Regions from separate parts of the Streptococcus sp. 27098_8_148 genome, predicted to be linked through region 3. Evidence: predicted binding sites of a transcription regulator. Region 3 holds the regulator's gene; each other region holds the start of a gene.

The links. The regulator CtsR, encoded in region 3, represses protease genes until heat stress. The targets are predictions, from matches to a motif close to TTGGTCAAAAAAGGTCAAANA.
Region 1: the regulator CtsR is predicted to act here: its motif matches at 3,158-3,178, upstream of O3646_RS00210 (ATP-dependent Clp protease proteolytic subunit).
Region 2: the regulator CtsR is predicted to act here: its motif matches at 1,712-1,732, upstream of O3646_RS07605 (ATP-dependent Clp protease ATP-binding subunit).

Annotation. Positions count from the first base shown of each region.
Region 1 covers NZ_JAPVYY010000001.1:39,336-44,986, forward strand. Annotated here, with positions in the region: gene mgtA (magnesium-translocating P-type ATPase) at 1-2,274, shown strand, start outside; gene upp (uracil phosphoribosyltransferase) at 2,494-3,123, shown strand; gene O3646_RS00210 (ATP-dependent Clp protease proteolytic subunit) at 3,252-3,842, shown strand; gene O3646_RS00215 (DUF2129 domain-containing protein) at 4,120-4,398, shown strand; gene O3646_RS00220 (ABC transporter substrate-binding protein) at 4,507-5,651, shown strand, end outside.
Region 2 covers NZ_JAPVYY010000008.1:17,960-23,610, forward strand. Annotated here, with positions in the region: gene O3646_RS07605 (ATP-dependent Clp protease ATP-binding subunit) at 1-1,652, opposite strand, end outside; gene O3646_RS07610 (DUF1797 family protein) at 1,901-2,131, shown strand; gene O3646_RS07615 (bifunctional methylenetetrahydrofolate dehydrogenase/methenyltetrahydrofolate cyclohydrolase) at 2,297-3,151, shown strand; gene O3646_RS07620 (HAD-IIB family hydrolase) at 3,165-3,938, shown strand; gene O3646_RS07625 (NAD(P)H-hydrate dehydratase) at 3,991-4,869, shown strand; gene O3646_RS07630 (LacI family DNA-binding transcriptional regulator) at 4,896-5,651, shown strand, end outside.
Region 3 covers NZ_JAPVYY010000009.1:21,087-26,737, reverse strand. Annotated here, with positions in the region: gene O3646_RS08165 (ECF transporter S component) at 1-333, opposite strand, end outside; gene O3646_RS08160 (ATP-dependent Clp protease ATP-binding subunit) at 343-2,772, opposite strand; gene O3646_RS08155 (CtsR family transcriptional regulator) at 2,773-3,237, opposite strand; gene O3646_RS08150 (alpha-L-fucosidase) at 3,455-5,651, opposite strand, start outside.

The DNA.
Region 1 (5,651 bases), on a different contig from region 3:
AATACAGCGACCGTTCTGCGTGATGGATCGGAACAAGAAATTCCGATCGATGAAATCGTCGTAGGGGATGTGATCAAACTGAGTGCCGGCGATATGATTCCAGCAGATGTGGTCTTGATTGATTCTCGTGACTTCTTTGTCCAACAATCTGGTCTCACAGGGGAAAGTGATGCTGTTGAAAAGGTTTGTCTCAGAAAAGCTGACAGTCAAAATCTAGATAGTCTCTTGGAGAGTGAAAGTTTGGCCTTCATGGGAACCAATGTCATCTCCGGACGGGCGACAGCCTTGGTCTTGGTCGTGGGGGATGAAACCATGATGGGCGCTATTGAGCAAACCATCAACACCTATGACGAACCAACCTCATTTGAGAGAGAAATGAATACCATCTCTTGGCTCTTGATTCGGCTCATGTTAGTGATGGTGCCCGTTGTCTTTGTGATCAATGGCCTAACAGATGGTGACTGGTTAGAAGCGGGTGTCTTTGCCCTCAGCGTTGGGGTTGGTTTGACTCCTGAAATGTTGCCGATGATTATTACAGCGAGTCTTGCTAAGGGCTCCATCATCATGGCCAAGGAAAAAGTCGTTATCAAAAAACTCAATGCCATCCAAGACCTTGGGGCTATTGATATTTTGTGTACAGATAAGACAGGTACCTTGACCCAAGATGAAATCGTTTTGGAGTATCCGCTTGATATCCATGGCGAATTGGATCTATCAGTTCTTCGTCGGGCTTACTTGAATTCCTATTTCCAAACTGGGCTAAAAAATTTGATGGACCGGGCGATTATCAATCGAACCCATAAAGAAGCCAAGAAACATGAGATCGTCCGAGATCTAGATCAAACCTTCCATAAGATAGATGAATTGCCCTTTGATTTTGAACGTCGTCGCATGAGTGTCATTGTTAAAGACGAAGACGGTGTGGTCAGCATGGTGACCAAGGGTGCCTTGGAAGAAATGCTTTCTGTATCGACTTATGTTGAGTACAAGGGTGATATCAAACGATTAACAGACGAGGTCCGTCAAGAGGTCCTCGCTGAGGTCGCTCAATTAAATGAACAAGGTCTTCGTGTTTTGGGCGTCAGCTACAAAACCGACTTGGACGAAAATGAAATCTTTAGTGTTGAAGATGAAGGAGACATGATCCTAACCGGTTACCTGGCCTTTCTTGATCCACCAAAACCTTCTGCAGCTCCAGCGATCAAAGCTCTTGCAGAATATGGGGTTACCACTAAGATCTTAACTGGCGACAATGATAAGGTCACCCAAGCTGTCTGTGAAAAAGTAGGACTAGATGTCGAGCGGATACTTTTGGGAAGCGAAATCGATACGATGACAGACCAAGAGTTAGCACAAGTTGTGGAAACAACAACGGTCTTTGCCAAATTATCACCAGATCAAAAAGCGCGGATCATCCTCTGTCTCAAGAACAATGGCCACAAGGTGGGTTACATGGGAGATGGGATTAACGATGCTCCATCCATGAAGGTCTCAGACGTTGGGATCTCCGTGGATACCGCTGTGGATATTGCCAAGGAAACAGCAGATGTCATCCTTCTAGATAAGGACTTGATGGTTCTTGAAAAAGGCTTGGTCGAAGGCCGCAAGGTCTATGCCAATATGACCAAGTACATCAAGATGACGGTCTCTTCTAACTTCGGGAACATCTTTTCTCTGCTCTTTGCCAGCATCTTTTTGCCTTTCCTTCCAATGGCTCCCGTTCATTTGATTGTGCTCAATCTTATCTATGATCTTTCTTGTATCGCCCTTCCTTTTGACAATGTCGACAAGGAATTCCTCAAGAAACCTCGTATCTGGGAAGCAAACTCTATCATGCGTTTTATGGCCTGGATTGGTCCCATTTCATCTGTATTTGATATTATTACCTACATGCTTCTTTACTTCCTTGTTGTTCCTATGATTTTAGGTCATGGCTACAACCATGGAGCAGCAGATGCAGCAGCCTTTATCATGGTGTTCCAAACTGGATGGTTTATCGAATCCATGTGGTCTCAAACCATGGTTATCCATATGTTGCGTTCACCAAAACTGCCATTTATCCAAAGTCGTCCAGCCTTCTCAGTCGTGGTGACGACCCTAGCAGCAGCCTTCTTTGTAACCTCCCTTCCATATAGTCCTTTGGCTTCTATCTTGAAGTTGAGCCAACTAAATGGATTGTACTTTGTTCTATTGTTTGCTATTATCGTCCTTTATATGCTGAGTGTGACGGTTGTCAAACGTATCTATATTAAGAAATACAAAGAATGGTTGTAATTGATTGATAGAAAGAGTGAGTCCGAACTTAAAAAATTAAGTGTAAGGGCTCTCTTTTTTTTGTAAAATTTGGTATAATAAGAAGAATGTAAAGTTGGAAATGAAGATTTCCATGTGCTGTGAGTATCAAAGAGGGACTGAAAGAAAGAGTAGAGCTTGACTCCACTTTTATCATAGTTCTTTTTTGAAAAATAACAGCTTAGAAAGAAGGATCTCAAAATGGGAAAATTAGAAGTTATTACACATCCACTGATTCAACACAAATTGTCTATTCTCCGCCGCACGGATACCTCTACGAAGGCCTTTCGTGAATTGGTAGATGAAATTGCTATGTTGATGGGCTACGAAGTGTTGCGTGAATTGCCTCTTGAAGATGTTGAAATTGAAACTCCTATTACTAAAACCGTTCAAAAGCAAATCGCAGGGAAGAAATTGGCTATTGTCCCAATTCTTCGTGCAGGGATTGGGATGGTCGATGGTCTCTTGAGTTTGGTACCAGCTGCTAAGGTTGGCCATATCGGGATGTACCGTGATGAAGAAACCTTGAAACCAGTTGAATACTTGGTGAAATTGCCAGAAGATATTGATCAACGTCGTATCTTTGTAGTAGACCCGATGCTTGCTACGGGTGGATCCGCTATTCTAGCGATTGATTCCTTGAAAAAACGTGGCGCTAGCCATATCAAATTTGTCTGCCTAGTATCAGCGCCAGAAGGGGTGAAAGCTCTTCAAGAAGCTCACCCAGATGTTGATATCTTTACAGCAGCCCTCGATGATCATTTGAATGAACATGGCTACATTGTTCCTGGTCTTGGAGATGCGGGTGACCGTTTATTCGGTACCAAATAAGAAACCATTCATGATTCGTCCGAAAGGTGCTTAAGATTTGACCTTTTTTGACCATTGGTTTATAATAGCACATATACTTTGAACCTCACGAATTGTGAGAATGAATGGATACTAAAGGAGAAGAATAGATGATTCCAGTAGTTATTGAACAAACCAGTCGTGGAGAACGTTCTTACGATATTTATTCCCGTCTGTTGAAAGATCGAATTATCATGGTAACAGGACCAGTTGAGGACCAAATGGCTAACTCCATTATCGCTCAATTGCTCTTCTTGGATGCCCAAGATAATACAAAAGATATCTATATGTATATCAATACACCAGGTGGCTCTGTCTCGGCAGGTCTAGCCATTGTAGATACCATGAACTTTATCAAGTCAGATGTCCAAACCATTGTCATGGGGATGGCAGCTTCTATGGGAACAATTATCGCTTCAAGCGGCGCGAAGGGCAAACGCTTCATGTTGCCAAACGCCGAGTATATGATTCACCAACCAATGGGTGGTACTGGTGGTGGTACCCAACAAACCGATATGGCGATTGCAGCAGAACACTTGCTCAAAACACGGAATAACTTGGAAAAAATCCTTGCGGAAAATTCAGGTCAATCCATTGAAAAAGTGCATGCTGATGCTGAACGTGACAATTGGATGAGCGCGCAAGAAACACTTGAATATGGCTTTATTGATGAAATCATGGCCAATAATAAATTGGACTAAACCATCCTATGGGAAGGTCCGTCAAGAGGCTGGGACAAAAGTCCTAGCCTCTCAATTATTTTTGGATTGTCGAGCAAAACGCAGTGGTTGAGTGGGCTCTACTACGCTGATTTCATCAGCTTTTACAGCCCTACTCAACTGTGCGGAGGTGGGACGATGAAATCGAATTCTAACGAATTACCATTTTCTGTCCCACTCTCTTTTTTGCTCTCATAAAAGAGTAGTTCTTTTTCTTGAAATTTGATATACTAGTAACAGAACGAGAAAGGGATTGACCATGTTTGAGAAACAAGAAAGAACAGGCTTGATTGTTAAATTGTATTACAATCGAGACGGAAAAAAATTACAATCTGTCGGAGATGTCTTGTACCATTCTAAGAAATGCCGTTATGTCCAATTGTATGTGGACAGTGACAAGGCCGATCAAGTCATGGAAGACTTAAAAAAAGAACGTTATGTCAAAAAGGTCTTGCCTTGCCATCTCAAAGATTTAGATACAGATTTTGTGGGGAGTTTGCAACGATTGGAGACCCCATCTGTGGTCACAGAAGTTTAGAAAACGCAATCATTTGATGGATTGTGCTTTTTTTATTGACAATTGTCAGATAATTCGGTATATTCTTAATGTATTTAATTTAAGATTCATTTAAGGAGATCATTACAAATGAAGAAAAAATTTGCTCTTTCATTTTTAACCATTGCAAGCGTCGCTCTTCTTGCTGCTTGTGGTGAAGTTTCTACTTCAGGTTCAAACACAACTGGTAACGAAATCGGCAAGGAACTAAAAGTCGGTTTTAACTTTGAAAAAACTGGTGAAGTAGCAGCCTACGGTAGCGCTGAACAAAAAGGTGCTCAATTGGCCGTTGATGAAATCAACGCTAAGGGTGGAGCTGATGGCAAAAAGATCGTTGTCACAGATAAAGATAACAAGTCTGAAACAGCTGAAGCAGCTACAGTCACTACAAACCTTGTCACTCAATCAAAAGTGAACGCTCTTGTTGGACCTGCAACTTCAGGTGCTACTGCAGCAGCGGTTGCCAATGCTGGTAAAGCAGGTGTGCCATTGGTTACACCATCAGCAACTCAAGATGATTTGACAAAAGGTCAAGATTACCTTTTCCGTGCAACCTTCATCGATAGCTTCCAAGGAAAAATCATTGCTAAATACACAACTGATAACTTGAAAGCGAAGAAAGTCGTTCTATACTACGATAACTCATCTGACTATGCGAAAGGGATTGCTGAAGCCTTCAAGAAATCTTACAAAGGTGAAATCGTAGCAACAGAAACCTTCCAATCTAAGGATACAGACTTCCAAGCTGCCCTTACAAAAATCAAAGATAAAGACTTCGATGCGATTGTTCTTCCAGGTTACTACACAGAAACTGGTAAGATCGTAAACCAAGCGCGTGGTATGGGAATCAAACAACCAATCATTGGTGGGGATGGATTTAGTGATGCTAAATTCGTTGAACAAGCAACACCTGCTGCAGCTACAGACATCTACTACGTAGCTGGATTCTCTACTGAAGGTGAAATGACTGATAAAGCCAAGAAATTCGTAGAAGCATACAAAGCGAAATACAATGAAGAACCTTCAATGTTCGCTGCTTTGGCTTATGATTCAGTTTACATGGTTGCCGAAGCATCTAAGGGTGCTAAGAACTCTGTCGAATTGAAAGATAACCTTGCGAAGTTGAAAGACTTGGAAGGTGTGACTGGTACAATGTCAATTGACAAGAACCACAACCCGGTTAAATCAGCTCTTATGATTGGCTTGAAAGATGGTAAAGTCAAATCTGTTGAGTC
Region 2 (5,651 bases), on a different contig from region 3:
CGGACCTTTTCCGTTAGTTGTCCAGCTTCATCGTAGCCAACATAGCCCGGAGGAGCTCCGACTAGTTTCGCTACGCTATGTTTTTCCATGTATTCGCTCATATCAAAGCGGATCATATTGTCTGCAGAACCAAAGAGCTCGATCGCCAATTGTTTAGACAATTCGGTCTTTCCGACACCAGTTGGTCCGACAAAGAGGAAGCTTCCGATCGGACGGTTAGGTGATCCTAGGCCAACACGATTGCGTCTAATGGCTTTCGCGATTTTATCTACTGCATCATCTTGACCGATCACATGGGCTTTCAAATCAGAAGCCAGATTGATCAATTGAGATTGTTCTTTTTCTTTCAAATCACCAACAGGAATATTGGTCTTTTGTTCAACGATGTGTTCAATCGTTTTTTCGCTGATGACAGGGGTCTCTTGATCGGTGACATGTTGACCTTGCATTTCCTTGTATTTCGCGATTTGGTCGCGGAAGTAGGCTGCTTTTTCAAAGTCTTCTTCGCGGGTTGCTTGAGCTTTGAGGTTTTCCGCTTCAATCAAGCGCTGGTCGATCACTTTTGGATCCACAAAGTTTAGGGTCAGGTTCATCTTAGACCCCGCTTCATCCAACAAATCAATGGCCTTGTCTGGCAGGAAGCGATCTTGGATATAGCGGTTTGACAGAATAGCCGCCGCTTCGATGGCCCCGTCTGTATAGTGGACGTGGTGGTAGTCTTCGTATTTTTTCTGGATTCCCTTGAGGATGGTGATGGTTTCTTCAACCGTTGGTTCATCGACTTTAACGGGCTGCATCCGACGTTCCAAGGCCGCATCTTTTTCAATGATACGGTATTCATTGAGGGTAGTAGCACCGACTAATTGGAGTTCTCCACGCGCCAAGGCTGGTTTGAGGATATTTCCAGCGTCCATATTGCCTTCGCCAGCTGATCCTGCACCAACAATTTCATGGATTTCGTCGATGAACAGAATAACATCTTCTCGTTGACGAATTTCATCCATTAATTTTTGCATGCGTTCTTCGAATTGACCACGAATGCCTGTGCCCTGAACGAGGCTCACGACGTCTAAGCGGATGACTTCTTTTCCTTGCAATTTATGTGGAACGTCGCCATCAACGATTTTTTGAGCCAGGCCTTCCACAACGGCAGTCTTTCCGACCCCAGGCTCTCCAATCAGAACCGGATTGTTCTTGGTTCGACGGTTGAGGATTTCGATGACACGGATAATCTCCTCATCACGGCCAATGACAGGGTCAATATCCCCTTTGCGGGCAATCTCTGTGACATTGATGCCGAACTCTTCTAAAAGACCTTTTGGCTTTTGAGGGCGTGCTTGACGAGGGTCTTGACCACCACCACGGTTATTGTTTTGGCCGTAGCCGCCACCTCCATAACTGCCTCCGGATTGAGTTGGAGGAGTTTGAGGTTCTTGCGGACTTTGGAAGTTTCCAAGGTTATTGAAGAAATCTTCAAAAGGATCTCCAGTGAGTTGGCTCCGTTGGGTCATGCCTTTCAAGAAGCTGTTATTAGGGTCTGTTTTCATAATTTTATAGCAATTTTGACAGAGGTCTACTTGCTGCTGACGTCCATTTACATTTGTATATAAATGGATGGTTGATTCATTTATTTTACAATTTTGACAAAGCATATACATACCTCACAGTAGGTTTTTGATGGTTTTCCATCAAGAGACGAGCCTATTTTTAAAAGGTCAAAAATAGTCAAAGATTTATAGTTTCATTATATCAGTATTCTAGAAGTTTGCAAGAATTTGCTACGGAATGTCGCTAAGGAGTGAAGAAGAGAGCAAATCAACGGAAAAATGTGAATTTTTATTGGAAGAGCTTTCTCTTTTATGATAAAATAGGAGAGTAGAAAGTAAAGAGGAGAAATAAAATGGAATCACATTTGGTACGGATTATCAACCGTTTGGAGACGATGACAAAAGACGGTGGAAACTTGAAACGTAATTTTGAACGTGACGGTGTTGTTGTCGCTGAAGTAGCATACAACCACAATGAAGAAGAAGGTTCAACCTTTACACTTCGTGATGTTGAAGCGCGTGAAACCTATACATTTGATAGCATTGATTTAATTGCAATGGAAATTTATGAATTGCTTTACTAAGCAGCTGTGTGGATGAGTTTGGGGTGGTCTCAAGCTCATTTTTTGTCCATCTGGCTATAGTTTTCGTCTATAAGAAATTCTAATTAGGAACAGTTAGGTTTGAGAGTTGAAATCTGCTATAATAGAGAGGACTATTTTCATTACTTGACTAGAAAGAGAATTGACATGACGACACTCATTGATGGGAAGGCGCTCGCTACAAAATTACAGGGTGAGATTGCGGAGAAAACAGCACGATTAAAAGAAGAGACAGGAGTTGTGCCTGGTCTCGTTGTCATCGTGGTAGGAGATAATCCAGCTAGCAAAATCTATGTAAGAAATAAAGAGCGTTCTGCTATTGCGGCAGGCTTTCGGAGTGAAGTGAGACGACTTCCTGAAAGCATCAGCCAAGCTGAATTATTAGAAGTGATCGAACACTACAATCAGGATCCCCTTTGGCATGGGATTTTGGTACAGTTGCCACTGCCTAAGCATATCGATGCGGATGCAGTCCTTTTAGCGATTGCTCCGACAAAAGATGTGGATGGCTTTCATCCATTGAATATGGGGCGCTTGTGGGCTGGAAATCCGATTATGGTGCCTTCAACTCCCGCTGGCATCATGGAGATGTTCAAAGAGTACGGGATTGATCTAGAAGGGAAGCGAGCAGTCGTGATTGGTCGTTCCAATATCGTTGGAAAACCAATGGCGCAGTTGCTCCTCGCCAAAAATGCGACGGTAACCTTGACCCATTCTCGGACCCATCATTTGCCTAAAATTGCTAGAAGAGCAGATATCTTGGTTGTTGCGATCGGTCGTGCGAAATTTGTAACAGCAGACTTCGTGAAAGAAGGTGCCGTCGTCATTGACGTCGGAATGAATCGCGATGAAAATGGCAAATTGTGTGGGGATGTCGATTTTGACTCTGTTGCACCTTTGGCCAGTCATATTACCCCGGTACCAGGAGGGGTTGGGCCTATGACCGTCACCATGCTGATGGAGCAGACCTACGAAGCAGCTGTTCGTGCGTTAAAAAAATGAAAGTGTGAACAAGATGAAGTTTGTATTTGATTTAGATGGAACCCTGTCATTCGATGGTGTCACAATCGATGATGAAATCAAACAGGTCTTATTGAGAGCAGAAGAATTTGGCCATGAAGTTGCCTTTGCTTCTGCACGTTCTTACCGGGACTGCTTGGGTCTTTTAGGGGACCCATTGAGTCAGCAACTCGTGATAGGCTTAAATGGTGGATTGGCCTATCGCCAGGGGCAATTGGTATATGAGGAACAATTGGACAAGGATGTGTATCGGGAAGTCCTTGGCTTTTGCCGCCATTACAATCTACCATTTTTTGTGGATGATACCTTTGATTATAGCGGACAGATTTTGGAAAAGATTCCTTTTGTTGCTAATGTAGATCCCCTCAAGAAAGCCCAGTATCGTTCATTAGAGGAGCTGACAGATCCGATTAAGGTCGTGATCTATATGGGTGGCCATGAGGAGCTCGTGGATGAGATCATCGAGCGGATCGAAAAGACAGATAAGGTCCATATCCGCTATCATGCGCATGAAAAATGCATCTATCTCAATCCAGCAGACACGCATAAAGCGACAACCGTAGAAGAACTCTGTGGAGAGAATTTCGTGGCTTTTGGCAATGATCAAAATGATATCGAGCTCTTTGAAAAAGCTCTTTATGCAGTTCAGATTGGTGATTTTCCAGCCCTTCAGCCTTATGCGGATGATCAATTGGTAGCCAAACAAAATCAACCACAAGCTGTGGCTGCTAAGATCTTGCAAGTCTTTGCAGAATTCAGAGGAAAATAAAAGATGGAGGGGGAGTCGTGGCTTCTCCTTTTTCACTAGAAATGAGGAAGGTATGAGAACAGTTCAGAAAGAAGAGATCCAGCGTGTTATTGTGAAGCGAGAGGAGAATTCTTATAAGGGCGATTTTGGTCGCCTGCTCTTGATTGGGGGAACTTACCCCTATGGAGGAGCTATTATTATGGCAGCCCTTGCTGCGGTTCATAGTGGTGCGGGGCTGGTTACTGTCGCAACAGATCCTGATAATCTGACAGCCCTTCATAGCCATCTTCCTGAAGCCATGGGCTTTGATCTAGCCGATCACGAACTCCTTTGTGAGCAGCTCCAAAAAGCCGGTGTGATTCTCGTAGGACCGGGCTTAAAGGAAGCAAGAGAAAGCCAAGCGATCTTACACATGATTTTTGAGCATGTCTCTAGCCAGCAGGTCTTGATATTAGATGGCGGAGCTATTAGTCTTTTTGCAGCTTCTCAGTTTGACCTGCCAGAGGCTCAGTTGGTCTTTACCCCTCATCAAAAGGAATGGGAAAAACTGTCAGGGCTTGATCTAACAAGCCAGACTGAAGATAGAAGTCGAGAAGCGGTTCAAAGTTTTCCTAAAGGGACTGTCATTGTAGAAAAAGGGCCACACACCCGCATTTGGACAAGTGGGCAAGATGAGGGCTATCAGCTAGATGTTGGTGGTCCCTATCAGGCAACAGGGGGTATGGGAGATACCTTGGCAGGGATGATCGCAGGATTTGCGGGTCAATTTCCACAGGTCAGTCTCTATGAGCGCGTGGTGGTTGCGACCTATCTCCATTCAGCCATTGCAGAAGACTTGAGCAAGGAGGCTTATGTGGTTCTACCGACGACCATTAGCCAAGAAATCCCCAAATGGATGAAGAAGTGGAGTGACAATTCAAACGAAAATGTTGAAAATGAAACGTTTTCATGATAGTATGGATGAAAGGAGGTGAGAAAATGAATGAGCAAAAAAAATCGATTACGATGAAAGATGTTGCAGCAGAAGCTGGGGTTAGTGTTGGGACAGTCTCTCGTGTTATCAATAACGAAAAAGGCATTAAAGAGGTGACATTAAAAAAAGTTCAACAAGCGATTGAAAAATTGTCTTATGTGCCAGATGAATATGCGAGAGGATTAAAAACGAATCGTAGTAATATTATCGCTTTACTTATTCCAACCATTTGGCATCCATTCTTTTCTGAGTTTGCATATCATGTAGAAAAGGAATTGTTGAAAAATCAATGTAAATTATTGATTTGTAATGCAGATAAAGATGCTCAAAACGAGATAGAGTACATAAAATTACTTGAAAAAAATAAGGTAGATGGGATCATTGGGATCACCTATTCAGATATCGATAAGTATATCTCCTCTAATTTACCTTTTGTTAGTATTGACCGTCATTTTTCTGAAAATGTCTATTACGTAACCTCTGAAAATTATCATGGTGGTCAACTAGCTTGCCGAGAGTTAGTCAAACGAGGTTGCCAAAATTTAGCTTATATCAGCGGTGTGAACAAACATTTGAATGAAACAACGGAACGGGGAAGGGGGTTTAAAGATGAAGCTAAGCAGCAAAATACAAAACTCTGTAGTCTTGAAATGCCAGAACCGTTAGATCAAGCAGAAAGACAAATTAAGTCCTTTTTTGAAGCTCATCCTCAGATTGATGGGATTTTTACAGTAAATGATTTTATGGCTCTACGTGTTATA
Region 3 (5,651 bases):
ATCGATCAAGACCCCATAAGCAAAGGACAGTAAGCCCACAAAAAGGATCTGAAGGACAAAGGGCAACCACTTGTAACTGATGCGCCAAATGAGCATCAAACAGCCAAAGGCGACAATCTGAAAGAACACAATCAAGCTCATCCCCAGGAAAAAGGCGGAGACAAACATGGTGATCATCATCACAAGAAAAGCAAAGCTATACCCTTCAAATATCACCAAGAGAAAGAAGATAGCAGAAATAGGTTGGACATTTGGGAAAGGGGCAAAAGCCTGACGTAGAGCGACACAAAGGGCCGCCAAAAGCGAAATACGGGTTAATCGCTGAAGCGTCATGACGTCCTCCTAGACAATCTCGAACTTGATCGTTCCGGCTGTCGTTCCAACCTTGATGGTTTGCCCTTCTTGGGCTTGGCCTTTCAGCAATAGCTCTGCTAGTTGATCTTCCACTTCGGTCTGCAAGACACGACGGAGTGGCCGAGCTCCCATTTCTGGATCGTAGCCTTTGGTTGCTAGCAACTTGAGCGCTGAAGGCTGGAATTTGAGGGTCATGCCTTGTTCGGCCAAGGTCGCAATGAGCGGTTTGACCATGACTTTCACCACCTGCTGCATGTCCTCGCTTGAGAGACTATGGAAGACTACCTTTTCATCAATCCGGTTGATAAACTCTGGACGATAGGTCTTCTTCAACTCTTCAAACATGCGTTTTTCCATATTGGCTTGGTCAAAGCGGATATCTTTAGCACCAAAGCCAACTGTCTTATCATCCCGAAGGGCTGTTGCTCCCAGGTTTGAGGTCATGATGATAATGGTATTGGAGAAGTCGATCTTCCGGCCTTTGCTATCGGTTAAGACTCCGTCATCCAAGACTTGCAAAAGGACATTGAAAATATCTGGATGGGCTTTTTCCACCTCATCAAATAAGAGAACTGAATATGGTTTGTTGCGGACTTTCTCGGTCAACTCGCCTCCTTCTTCGTAGCCCACATAGCCTGGAGGAGCTCCGTTGAGGCGACTGGCCGCGAATTTTTCCATGTACTCACTCATATCAAAACGGATGAGGGCCGATTCATCATCAAACAGAACTTCCGCCAAAGCTTTGGCTAACTCTGTTTTTCCGACACCGGTAGGTCCTAAGAACATGAAAGAACCGATCGGACGTTTATTGCTACGGATACCTGATTGATTGCGTCGAATAGCCCGACTGATACTCGAAACGGCTTGGTCTTGACCAATCACGCGCTTGTGCAATTCTGCTTCTAAGTTTAGGTACTTCTTGGCATCGGTTTGGGTCAGTTTTTGAGTTGGAATACCAGATAATTGGCTCAAGGTCACCAAGACATCTTGGTCAGTGACTTCTTTTTTGTAGACAATGGGAGCGGCCTCTACTTCTAAGAGCTGGGCTGCTTTCTTCCACTTGCCGTCCATCAAGGCCCGGTCTAAGGCGGTCAACTCTTCTTTTACGTGACCGTTGGAATCGCGGTTTTGTACAGTAGCTGCCGCTTCATCCAAGAGATCAATAGCTGAATCTGGCAATTGACGGCTGGTCAAATAGCGGTGGGCATATTTGACAGCTGTTTCGATCGCTTCATCGGTAATGGTCACATGATGGTGGTCCTGGTAGGTTTCTTTCAAACCTTGGAGAATTTGGATGCTATCTGCAACACTTGGCTCTTCAATGGTGACTTTCGCAAAACGCCGAGAGAGGGCTGCATCTTTTTCGATATGCTTTTGGTACTCATCTTGGGTTGTTGCTCCAACTGTACGCAAGGTTCCCCGTGCCAGGGCTGGTTTTAGAATATTGGCTGCGTCTAAGGTCGAATCAATACCGGATCCTGACCCCATAATGGTATGCAGTTCATCGATAAAGAGAATCACGTGACCGTCTTCTTCGATGTGCTGGATGATATTGTTCATCCGTTCTTCAAAGTCCCCACGGAAGCGCGTCCCTGCAACGACATTCATGAGATCCAATTCAAGAACACGCATCTGTGCGATTTCAGCTGGAACATTGCCACTAGCGACACGCTGAGCCAGACCTAAGGCAAGGGCGGTTTTTCCGACCCCTGCTTCTCCCACCAATACAGGATTGTTCTTCGTCTTGCGGCTGAGGATTTGGATCATGCGTGAAATCTCTGCATCCCGGCCAATCACAGGCTCAAGTTGGCCTGCACGCGCCATTTCTGTCAGATCACGGGTATAATCTTCAAGACCTCCACTGGTGCTTGGGGGCATGCCCATCATATTTCCCATGGTTTGGCGGTTAGGATTTTGGGCCCGATAGAGACTCCGGATGGCTTTGATATCATTCTTGTCCCAGCCTGCCTTGTCTTCTAAATTCTTGCGAAGGGAGGCAATAGGGACTCCCTTGTCTTGCTCTGTAAAGGCAAAGCCGGCAAATTCCATGACTTGGCTCGCCAAGGTCCCACGGTCTGCTAGAAGAGAGAGGAGCACATGCTCTGTTCCCAAGGTCTTGGCATGAAGGACCTGGGCAATCTCTCTTGCGTGTTTCATAATGGCTTCCATCCGATAAGAAAATGGGAAGATTTCATACCGATTGTCGCTTTGAAAAGCTTGGCCTGTAATATGCTCCGCTGCATCCTGAAACTCATCGATCTGCATAGGATAATCGTTCAGTACAGAACCTGCCACGCTATAGGGATTATTGGCCATAGCCGTCAGGAGATGCCAAGTATCTAAGGTATGCCCCTGATAGTGGCCTGCTAGTATTTGGGCCGCTTCTATACTTTCTAACAGTGCTGTTGAATAGTTCATCTAGTCGGTATTTCCTTTTCTATCTACTTGTTGAATGATTTTTTTCAGCATACTTGCTCGTAGGATGAGAGCATCTCGACCTAGGACCTCATCGGAGGTCGTCGCAAGCAAGAGCTGAGTCTCACGTTGTGTCAATAATTTTTCTTCATAGAGCATCTGGAGGATATCATTGAAGACCTGCTGGCTGATGGTCTCTCCAATATTGGCTGCCAAGTCTTGGAGCATCTGATGGTGATCTGAAAACTGGACCTTGCCAATACGGATATAGCCCCCACCACCGCGCTTGCTCTCTACAATATAGCCTCGGCTCTCGGTAAAGCGAGTCTTGATAACATAGTTAATCTGACTGGGTACGACCTGAAAGACATCGGCTAACTCACTTCTTTTGAGCTCTGCCATGCCAGCTTGAGCCAGCAAGGCCTTGATATAAGCTTCAATGCTATCAGATGTGTTCTTATTTGCCATGATGCTCCTTTCTGACTTGTTTTTTTCTAGATGGATGCTCTGCTCTTTGGCCCATAAAAAATGGCCTTGGAGTGTTCCTTCTCATCATTGACCTTATTTGACTATTATACAATTTTTACGGCTGTAAATAAAGTAAAGACTCCATGGAAATAGGAATCTCTTAAGAATACAAAGCAAAAGAGGCTAGCGAGAACTAACCTCTTATGCAAAGAATGAACTACTCTTTGCGACGAGCGAATTTGGCGCCTCCGCCCAAGAAACCTAGACCAAGAAGGCCTAACCAAGCAAAGAAACCACCTTCTTTTGTACCGGTTTGAGGTAGTTTTCCTTCCGATTGTAGAGAAGGACTTTCAACCACTTCTTTTTCCGGATGGTCTGAAGTCGAAACAGAAACTGCTTCTGGGATTTTCGGTTGAAAGAGAACTGGTCTTTCTTTTTCTTTTTTCTCTTCAGCTTGAGAAAGAGTCGCAACTTCTGGTTGCACCTTACTTGGAGTTACAGGAGTGGTTGGAGTCGGCATATCAGCTATCAACGGACTTTCTTCCGCTTCCTTCGTTCCGACTTCTGTGATCTGGTCCTGGGCCTCCACTTCGACAAAGGCATCGACTTCTGTCCGAATTTCTTTGCCTTCTTCTTGTCGAACCTCGATTAATTTCAGCCGGCGTCCGACCTTCCCTGCTTGAAGGATCCGGCTCTCGTCCTTAGCCAAGTCCTTGTTCTCACGTGTTTGACTCTCAAATGGAATCTCCTCCGCTTCGATGAGAAGTTCTGGTTTTTCAAGAATCAAATCCCGGACACCTTCTTCTGGTCGTGTCTGCGTCAGCGGTTCATAATTGTGAGTATCTTCTAAGATGGTTTCAAGGGCTTCGACTTGATTAGCTGCAGCAACCAAATCTGGCCGCTCTTGATCCAACAACTGAGTCAAGGCCGTCAATTGTCCTTGAACCGTTGGTTTGAGGTCTGCTTTCAAGCGATCGAGAGAAGCAGCCTTGATCTTTTCTACTCCTTCTCTGATGATCTGTTGCAGCTCTTCTTGACTGAGCAACTGACTATCTTTCCCTGATAGGATAAATCGGTCTACCTGGATGGCTCTGGATGATTGAGGGTCATTGAGAGACGGATCCAGATGCAAGCGTAGCTGGTGGTAGCCTTTTGCTAGACCTTGTAGATTGACCAAACTCTGGTCGAGCTTGCGTTGATCTCCGTAACCACTGAAATAATGATCGCCTTCGATCTCATAATCATGACCACGCCCTTCTTCGAAGGCTATTTCTTTTCCATCCAGAGTGACGCTGTAGAGACCATGGCTTGGATCGACCACTCCTCGGACCTCCACACCAGTGCCCTTAAAGGTAATGGTCACTTCAATGTGTTTCTTGCCTTCCTCATCGGTCACTTGGTTAAAGCTAGACCAAGATTCTGTGCCATTTGAGAAGTTTGGATTGTCTGTCTCGTGCTGCCAACCCTCACTGTAATGCAGTTTTGGATCTTGGTCATCTACTTCTTTGCGATTTTCTGGGAGCTGGTCCTCGTTCATCACTTGGACTGTCAGTTCTGGAATAAAGCCGACCAGACTTCCTTGATCCGGATGGAGCAATTTGACCTTAAAGTCATAGACGTCAGTCGCTTTTCCTGCAAAATCAAGGGTTGGAACTTGGACTGTTTTTTCCGTCTCTCCATCTGCGAACTCAAGGGTGACGTTGGTATCTTTGTAGACCTTGCCATGAACTCCTGTTCCTGGTTCTGTGATCAATTTGAGACTGGCACTTCCTTTAGAGCCACCTTTTCTCTTGACGACGACTTGCGCTGGGTCGCCTTTCTTAACAGCTAGGGTTGGCTGAGCAAACTCAAAGAGACCCTTTTCTTGATTATTGAGGGCATAAATCCCTTCCGTTGCGATCGCATCTCCCTTGCTATTGACCAAGGTCAAGGTGTGAGATCCTGCTGCCAAGTCCGGTGTTTCATAGACCTTTTGGCTGCGTTTGCGGCTTGGGCTTTGGGTATTGACCGTCGCTAGTTTTTGGCCGTCGACATAGACATCCATTTCCCCATGACCAGGGTCGACAGTTGCGACGACATAGGCCTTGGTGCCTTCAAATTGATAGGTCACGGAAGCTCCCTTTTCCTTGGTCCACATAGAGGTGCCTCGAACGCCTTCTCCCTCTTCATTCCATTGGCCATTAGCCCGCTCAGCAGTCCGGTCAGAATGATAAGTCAAACCAAGCGGATAGCCATCGGTTTCTTCAATGCTGGCTGGCGTCTTATAGACAGAGACTCCGTTCAAGATTGGAGTAGCTTGGGCATCGGTGATGGACACCCGGATATAGCGACTATCAACTGGTTGCCCTTTGATCAAACGGCGATATCCTACGGTTGAACCAGCCCCAAAAGGAACCCATTGACCATTCACAGCC